Regions from separate parts of the Paracoccus sp. NSM genome, predicted to be linked through region 2. Evidence: riboswitches for the same ligand, from Rfam matches in the RefSeq annotation. Region 2 holds a riboswitch; the other holds the start of a gene.
The links. A riboswitch is a leader RNA that binds a small molecule or an ion and turns the genes downstream of it on or off. The one in region 2 is predicted to bind thiamine pyrophosphate.
Positions count from the first base shown of each region.

Region 1: another riboswitch for thiamine pyrophosphate. It lies ahead of ACTZWU_RS00885 (thiamine ABC transporter substrate-binding protein); the one in region 2 lies ahead of thiD (bifunctional hydroxymethylpyrimidine kinase/phosphomethylpyrimidine kinase).

Region 1 covers NZ_JBQTCG010000001.1:181,613-186,016, forward strand. Annotated here, with positions in the region: gene ACTZWU_RS00875 (thiamine ABC transporter ATP-binding protein) at 1-413, opposite strand, end outside; gene ACTZWU_RS00880 (thiamine/thiamine pyrophosphate ABC transporter permease ThiP) at 403-1,932, opposite strand; gene ACTZWU_RS00885 (thiamine ABC transporter substrate-binding protein) at 1,911-2,891, opposite strand; TPP riboswitch at 2,923-3,020, opposite strand; gene mutS (DNA mismatch repair protein MutS) at 3,080-4,404, shown strand, end outside.
Region 2 covers NZ_JBQTCG010000003.1:30,654-35,057, reverse strand. Annotated here, with positions in the region: gene ACTZWU_RS06055 (thiazole synthase) at 1-578, opposite strand, end outside; gene thiS (sulfur carrier protein ThiS) at 580-777, opposite strand; gene ACTZWU_RS06045 (FAD-dependent oxidoreductase) at 767-1,729, opposite strand; gene thiD (bifunctional hydroxymethylpyrimidine kinase/phosphomethylpyrimidine kinase) at 1,722-2,555, opposite strand; TPP riboswitch at 2,596-2,697, opposite strand; gene nrdR (transcriptional regulator NrdR) at 2,856-3,320, shown strand; gene ribD (bifunctional diaminohydroxyphosphoribosylaminopyrimidine deaminase/5-amino-6-(5-phosphoribosylamino)uracil reductase RibD) at 3,359-4,342, shown strand; gene guaA (glutamine-hydrolyzing GMP synthase) at 4,394-4,404, opposite strand, start outside.

The sequences.
Region 1 (4,404 bases), on a different contig from region 2:
ACGCGGCTTTGCTGCCCACCCGACAGATCGCCGGGACGCCGGGACGCCGTTCCGGCCAGCCCGACCCGGTCCAGCACCTGTTCGACCGCAGCCCTTTGCGCCCGGTCCAGCCGCAGATCAGGGCGCAGGCCCATGCCCACATTTTGTGCCACTGTCAGATGCGGAAACAGGTTGTGGTGCTGAAACAGCGTCGAGACGCGCCTCTGGCCCGGCGCCGTCGCGGCGATGTCCTGTCCCTGCCACAAGAGCCGCCCGCGATCGGGCGCCAGATAGCCGCCGATCAGCGACAGAAGCGTCGATTTGCCCGACCCCGAGGCGCCGATGACCGCGTGGCGGCCCTGCGGCACGGTCAGGTCGGCGGCCAGCGTGAAATCGCCCTGCCGGATCAGGATGTCTCGGAATTCAAGGCTCAAGCCGGCCTCCCTTGTCGAACAGCCAGAACACCCCGAAACTGAGCGCCATCAGCAGGACCGAGGCCGCCGCCGCATCCGCCATCCGGTAACTGTTCATCAGCTGGTAAAGCTTCAGCGGCAGGGTCGGCTGATCGCTGGCGAAAAGTGTGATCACACCCAGATCGCCCATTGACAGGGCCGCCGCAAGCCCCGCCGCAAAGCCAAGCGGGCGGCGCAGGCGCGGCAGGGTCAGGTATCGCAGCCGCGCCCAGCCGCGCAGGTCCAACGAGGCCGCCAGCCTGTCGTAATCGGCCCGCAGCGCCTGCGCCGCCGGGATCAGCGCGCGCAGCCCGAAGGGCAGCGCCATCGCCGCGTTCACCGCCACCGTCACGGGCAGCGCCATCTGCTGCGGGCTGACCGCGCCGCGCAACAGGATGAACAGCCCCGTCCCCAGCACCAGGGGCGAGGCGATCAGCGGCAGCATCCCCGCGACTTCGACCCAACGCGCGCGGCCTTGGGCGATGCTCAGCGCCAGCGCAAGGCAGGCGCCCACCGACAACAGCGCCGAGGCGACCGCCATGACGACCGAGCGGAGGGCCGCGTCCCAGACCTCGGGCGGCAGGGCCGGGATGCGCGGCAGACCGGTCGTGATCACAGCAATCATCGGCCAGAGCAGAAATCCCGCCGCCAGCGTGATCACAAACACATCGGTGGCAAGCGACCAGCCGCGCGGCGCGGGGATCGGCATGGCCGCGTCCATCCCCGCGCCAAAGCCCGCAGGCAGCGCGATGGCCCGCGCCGCCAGCAGGGCCGCGATGCACAGCGCAATCTGCACCAGCCCAAGCGTCGCGGCGCGGCCAAGGTCGAAATCGAAGCGGAAGGCCTGATAGATCGCCAGCTCGACCGTGGTGGCGCGCGGACCTCCGCCAAGCGCAAGGGCGACGGTGAACGAGGTAAGGCAGACCAGGAACACCGAAAGCCAGACACCCGGCAAGGTCGCGCGCAGCATCGGGCGTTCCAGATGCCGCGCCACGTCGCGGGGCGCGAAATCCAGACTGGCGGCCAGACGGAAGCGTTCCGCCGGGATCGCCTGCCAGCCTTGCAGGATCAGCCGCACCGACAGGGGCAGGTTGAAGAACACATGCGCCAGGATCACGCCCTGCCAGCCATAGATGCCGATTTCGGGCAGGCCGAGGGCGCGCATCGCCTCGTTCACGGTGCCGTTGCGACCGAAGACCGCGATCAGCCCCATGATCGCTACGATCACCGGCAGGATGAAGGGCGCGCCCAGTAGCGTGACCAGCAGCCCCCGCCCGCGAAAGCGCCGCCGCGCCAGCGCGCGGGCGACCGGGATCGCCAGCACCGCCGACAGCGTGGCCGACAGCGCCGCCTGCCACAGCGTGAAGCGCACCGCGCGCCAGTCCCATTCGGTCAGCCCGGTCAGGCCGCCCGCAAACCATGCGACCGCGGCCAGCGTGCCAAGGATCGCGGCAGCCAGAGCCGCCGCGACCAGATGGCCTAGTTGAAGGCGCGCAGCCATTCGTCCAGCGCGGGTTGGCGCAGGGCCTCGGCCTCGTCCTCGGAATAGAACAGCGTGGTTTCGGGGCGGGGCAGGTCGCGCATGACCTCGGGCCATTCATCCCGAGGCAGCGCGGCGGGCAGGGACCAGTTGGCCAGGGGCACGACCTGCTGGAACTCGGGCGTCATGATCCAGTCCATGAAGGCCTGGGCCAGTTCGGGCTGATCGGTCCCGGCCAGCTGGCCCGCAACCTCGGTCATGAAATAATGGCCCTCGGAGAAGATCGCGGCGCGCTTGGTGTCGTCCTCCTCGGCGGCGATGTGATAGGCGGGCGAGGTCGTGTAGGACAGCACCATGTCGGCCTCGCCGCTGGTGAACATGCCGTAGCTTTCCGACCAGCCGCGCGTCACGGTCAGCACCTTGGGCGCAAGCGCGGCCCAGGCCGCACCGGCCTCGTCGCCATAGACCTGTTTCACCCAGAACAGCAGCGCCAGCCCGGAAATCGAGCTGCGCGGGTCCTGGATGACGATACGCAGGTCATCCGCCTCAAGCAGCTCGGCAAAGCTGGCAGGCGGGTTTTCCAGCCGCGTCGTGTCATAGACAAAGGCCGTTTCGCCCCAGTTATAGGGCAGGAAGATCGGATCGTCCCATGCGATGGGCAGCGACATGTCGCTGGTGTCCTGCCCATGCGGCGCGAACAGGCCCGATGCGCGGGCGCGGGCCAGAACGTCGGTGTTCAGGCCAAAGACGATATCGGCCTGCGTGCCTGCGCCCTCCATCAGGATGCGGGGCAGGATGTCGCCGGTGACAAAGCGCAATTCGCAATCGCAAAACGCCTCGAAGCCGGATTTGATCGCGGGGCCCGGGCCCCATTCGCTGGCGATGTAATCCTCGGCATAGACCGTCAGCACGCGGTTTTCGGCCTGGGCCTGTGCCGCGACGGGCGCGGCCATCAGCAACAGGGCAAGGGCGGTTCGCATCGGCGCCTCCTTTCATATGGGGTTTCGGATGAAAGGGGCGCTTGACCTTCCCTCCGCCGGTTTTAGCCGGATCAGGTTCAACGGGTCCGCTGTCGCGTCTCAGCCATGAAGGCACCCCGAGGTGGTCCCGAATGTAGAGGTTTCGCGCCCGCGCGCAAGGCGCTAGAACGCAGGCCATGGTGAAGGACATGACCGATCAGCCGACGCCCATGATGGCGCAGTATCTTGCGATCCGCGAGGCGAATCCCGGTGCGCTTCTGTTCTACCGCATGGGCGATTTCTACGAGATGTTCTTTGACGACGCGGTCGCCGCCGCCGCCGCGCTGGACATCGCGCTGACCAAGCGCGGCACCCATCTGGGCGAGCCGATCCCCATGTGCGGCGTGCCGGTCCATGCCGCCGAAAGCTATCTGCTGACGCTGATCCGCAAGGGGTTCCGCGTCGCCATCGCCGAACAGATGGAGGACCCGGCCGAGGCCAAGAAGCGCGGGTCGAAATCGGTCGTCGCGCGCGACGTGGTGCGGCTGGTCACGCCCGGCACCCTGACCGAGGAATCGCTGCTGGAAGCGCGGCGGCACAATTACCTGGCGGCCTTCGTCGTAGTGCGCGACGAGGGCGCGCTGGCCTGGGTCGATATCTCGACCGGGGCGTTTTCGGTGATGGATTGCCCCCTGCCCCGCCTTGCGCCCGAACTGGCGCGGCTGGCCCCGCGCGAGGTGCTGGCCTGCGACACGGGCCTTGACGAACTGATCTCCGAGGCGGGCGCGGCGATGACCGACCTGCATGCCAGCGCCTTTGACAGCGGCGCCGGGGCGCGCAGGCTGTGCGCGCTTTACGGGGTCGAGACGCTGGACGGCTTCGGCAGCTTCACCCGGGCGGAACTGTCCGCGATGGGCGCCATCGTCGATTATCTTGAGCTGACGCAGAAGGGCAAGCTGCCGCTGCTGCGGCCTCCGGTCCGCGAAAGGGCGGGCGGCGCGATGCAGATCGACGCGGCGACCCGGCGCAATCTGGAACTGACGCAGGCCCTGTCGGGCGGGCGCGAGGGGTCCTTGCTGGCGGCCATCGACCGCACGGTGACGGCGCCGGGCGCGCGTCTGCTGGAACGCCGGATCAGCGCACCGTCGCGCGATCTGGCGCTGATCGCGGCGCGGCATGATGCGGTCGAGGCTCTGGCCGGGGATGCGCGGCTGCTCTCGGATCTGCGCAGCGCGCTGGCCCGCGTGCCCGACATGGACCGCGCGCTGTCGCGGCTGGCGCTGGAACGCGGCGGGCCGCGCGATCTGGCCGCGATCCGCGCCGGGCTGACGCAGGGCGCTGCCATCGCCGCGCGATTGCCTGCGGATGTGCCTGCGGTTCTGCGCGACGCGGCGGGCGATCTGGTGGGCCATGACGAACTGGTCGCGGTTCTGAACGATGCGCTGGTGGCCGAGCCGCCCCTGCTGGCGCGTGATGGCGGCTTCGTGGCCGAGGGTTACGACGACGATCTGGACCAGACCCGGCGCCTGCGCGA
Region 2 (4,404 bases):
AGCGCGTCGGCGGCGTGGCTGGGCAGGCCGATGCCTGCGTCGATCACCATCGGCACATCGGGGAAGGCCGCGCGCAGCATCCTGAGGCCGTAGCGGTTGTTCAGCCCCAGCCCCGACCCGATCGGCGCGCCCCAGGGCATCAGCACCTTGCAGCCCGCGTCCAGCAGGCGCCCGGCCAGAACCTGATCCTCGGTCGTGTAGGGGAACACCTCGAAGCCCTCGGCGGCCAGGGTCTCGGCGGCCTCCAGCAGGCCGAACGGGTCGGGCTGGAGCGTGTCGGCATGGCCGATCACTTCCAGCTTGATCCAGTTCGTCTCGAAGACCTCGCGGGCCATGCGGGCGGTGGTGACGGCCTCGCGCGCGCTGTGGCAGCCGGCGGTATTGGGCAGGACATGCACGCCCAGTTCGCGGATCAGCGACCAGAAGGCTTGGCCCTGACCTGCCTCGCGCCGCAGCGACACCGTGGCGACCGACGCGCCGCTGGCCCGGAATGCGGCCTGCAGGACAGCGGGCGAGGGGTATTGCGCGGTCCCCAGCATCAGCGGCGAGGACAGGCTGATCCCGTAGAAATCGCGCATCTCACCCTCCCTGCATGGGTGCCAGAACCTCCAGCCGGTCGCCCTCGCGCAGCGCCTGCGTCCCGCGCGCGCCCGAGGGGACGAAATCGCCGTTCAACGCCGTGGCGACGCGGGCCTCGGCCCAGCCCAGTTCGGTCAGAGCATCGGCCACCGTGGTCGCGGCGATGTCGCGGGGAGTTCCGTTGACCTCAATCCTCATGGAGCAATTCTCCCTTGCTGCGGTCGATCAGGTAATCGGCGGCTTGCCGCGCCAGCAGCGGTGCCATCAGGTAGCCGTGGCGGAAAAGGCCGTTCAGATGCAGCACCCGCCCGCGCAGGACCACGCGGGGGATGTTGTCGGCGAAGGCCGGGCGCAGGTCGGCGCCCATCTCGACCACGCTGGCCTCGGCAAAGCGGGGGTCAAGCGCATAGGCGGCGGATAGCAATTCCAGCGCGGATCGCGCCGTGACGGGCGCGCGGCTGGTGCTTTCGATCTGCGTCGCGCCCAGCATGAACAGGCCCCCCGCGCGCGGCACGATGTAAAGCGGGTGGCGCGGATGCAGCAGCCGCACCGGGCGGGTCAGCGTGATCTCGGGGGCGTGCAGCACGGCCATCTCGCCGCGCACGCCGCGCAGTCCGGGCAGGGTGGCGGCAAGGCCGCGCGCGTCGATGACGGGGCCGGGGATGGCCTCGGGGGTGGCCTCGGCGCGTTCTATGGCGATGCCCTGCGCGGCAAGGGCCGCGACCAGATCGGCCAGCGCGCGGCGGGGGTCCAGATGCGCCTCGGACGGGAAGAACAGGCCCGCGCGGTGATGCGACAGGTCCGGTTCCAGATCGCCCGGCGCGCAGGTCTGGTGGTCGGTGCTGCGCCGGGCAAAGCGGGTCAGCTCGGCCCGGTCGCGGTCCAGCGCGACGACCAGCGTGCCGCGATGGATGACGGGGGTGATGGGCGCCCAGGCCGCGGCGGCCTCGGCGCCGAGGCGGGTGATGATCGGCTCGGCGGTGACGCCCTCGCAATGGGGGGCCAGCATCCCGCCCGCCCACCACGAACAGCCATGCTGCCCCGGAGGCCCGTTGCGGTCGATGAGACGCGGGCGAAGGCCCCGCCGCGCCAGCTCATGCGCCGCGAACAGGCCCGCAACGCCCGCGCCGATGATCGTGACGTCAGCCATCGGACCAGACCGCGTGGAAGTGATGCACCGGGCCGTGACCATGGCCCACCGCCAGCCCGTCCGCCGCGGCGATCGCCCCTTGCAGGTAGCGATGTGCGACGCCCACGGCCAGCGGCAGGTCCAGCCCCTGCGCCAGCCCGGCGGCGATGGCGGCGGATAGCGTGCAGCCCGTGCCGTGCGTATTGCGCGTGGCCTGCCGGGGCGCGGTCAGGCGGGTCACGCCCTCGGGCGTGACCAGGAGGTCGGTGCAAACGGCCCCCTCGGCATGGCCGCCCTTCATCAGCACAGCCTGTGCACCAAGCGTGCACAGGGCGGCAGCCTGACGCGCCATCTCGGCCTCGGATGTGGCGGGGGCGCAGCCCAGCAGGCGCGCGGCCTCGGGCAGGTTCGGGGTCAGCAGGTGGGCGCGGGGCAGCATCACCTCGCGCAGCGCGCCTATAGCGGCGTCTGGCAGCAGCGCATCGCCCGATTTCGCCACCATCACCGGGTCGAGGACGACGGGCATCCCGCGCCCCTCCAGCCCCTCGGCCACGGTGCGGATCGCCTGCGCGTCGCCCAGCATCCCCAGCTTGACCGCGCGGATGTCCAGATCGTCGAACACCGCCCGCATCTGCGCCGCGATCATCGCCGGGCTGGCCGGCTCGACCATCGTGACGGCGCGCGTGTTCTGCGCGGTCAGCGCGGTGATCACGCTGGCGCCGTAGACGCCAAGCGCCGAGAACGCCTTCAGGTCGGCCTGTATCCCGGCGCCTCCGCCGGAATCCGAGCCTGCAATGGTCAGGGCGATGGCGGTCACGCGTCTCCTCCTTGCTATCGGTCGGGACATAAGGGGAGGGGGGGCGATACGCGGGGGCAGCGCGCGGGCTGCGTCGTGATGCACCGTTCCCTCCGCCGGTATGACCCGGATCAGGTTCGATGGGTTGGCGTGAAGCCTCTCAGCCTGTTTCCAGGCACCCCAACGGTTTGGCCAGACGCTAGATCAGCATCCATCGGGGCGCAAGGGGGCAAACGAGGCAATCGGGACACAGGGCGCGCGTGGCCGATCTGGTAGGCCGTGGATAAGACTACCCAATCCCTGCGGGCCTGCCTATAGTGCCGGTGTATTGCCGGACCAGAGGGACCATCCATGCGCTGCCCATTCTGTGGACATGCCGATACGCAGGTCAAGGACTCGCGCCCGGCCGAGGATAACGTGGCGATCCGTCGCCGCCGCCTTTGCCCCGGTTGCGGGGGCCGCTTCACCACCTATGAACGCGTGCAGCTGCGCGATCTGGTCGTGGTGAAATCGAACGGACGCCGCGAGGATTTCGACCGCGACAAGATGGCCCGGTCCATCCGCATCGCCATGCAGAAACGCCCGGTCGAGCCTGACCGGATCGAACAGATGATCAGCGGCATCGTGCGGCGGCTGGAAAGCACGGGCGAGACCGACATCCCCTCGAAGATGATCGGCGAGATCGTGATGGAGGCGCTGTCGCGGATCGACAATGTGGGCTATGTTCGTTTCGCCAGCGTTTACAAGAACTTCCAGGACGCGGACGATTTCGACAAGTTCGTCTCGGAACTGCGCCCCGGCGCCGCGTCCGAGTAATCCGCGGCGTGACCGCCCCCGAGGATGACATCCGCCACATGCGCCATGCCCTGCGCCTTGCCGCGCGGGGTCTGGGCAATGTCTGGCCGAACCCGGCGGTGGGCTGCGTCATCGTCAGGGACGGGCGCGTCGTGGGGCGCGGCTGGACCCAGCCCGGCGGGCGCCCCCATGCCGAACGCATGGCGCTGGATATGGCGGGCGAGGCCGCACGCGGCGCCACCGCCTATGTGACGCTTGAGCCTTGCGCCCATCATGGCCGCACGCCGCCCTGTGCCAGCGGGCTGGTCACGGCGGGCATCGCGCGCGTCGTGTCGGCCATGACCGACCCTGATCCGCGCGTCTCGGGGGCGGGCCATGCGATCCTGCGCGAGGGCGGCATCGCCCTGACCGAAAACGTGCTGGCGCCCGAGGCGGCCTGGCTTCAGGCAGGGTTCCTCAGCCGCCTGATGCGGGGGCGGCCCTTCGTGACGCTGAAGCTTGCGACCAGTTTCGACGGGCGCATCGCCATGCCGGATGGTGAAAGCCGCTGGATCACCGGCCGCGAGGCGCGGCTGCATGTCCATGCGATGCGCGCCAGCCATGACGCGGTGATGGTGGGCGCCCGGACGGCGCGGGCCGATCTGCCGCATCTGAACGTGCGCGGCATCGCCACGCCGCGCCAGCCGGTGCGCGTGGTGCTGACGCGCGGCTCGCCGCCGCCGATGCCGCCCGAGGATGAAACTCACGGCCCCCTGTGGTTCCTGCAGGGCGAACTGCCCGAGATCATGCGCGATCTGTCACAGCGCGGTATCACGCGGCTTTACTGCGAGGGGGGCGGCGTTCTGGCCGCTGACCTGCTGCGGGCGGGGCTGGTCGATCAGGTGATGGGCTACACGGCCGGTCTGGCCCTTGGCGCGGCGGCCCGGCCCGCCATCGGGGCGACCGACTGGCCCTGCCTTGCCGCAGCCCCGCGTTTCCGTCTGGTCGAGACGCGGCGTCTGGGCAATGACCTGTTCCATCGCTGGACGCCCGGCGCGCCTTGACGGGCGCATGAAAAAGCCCGCGACAAGGCGGGCTTTTCGGTCAGTGACGCGTCATTCCCACT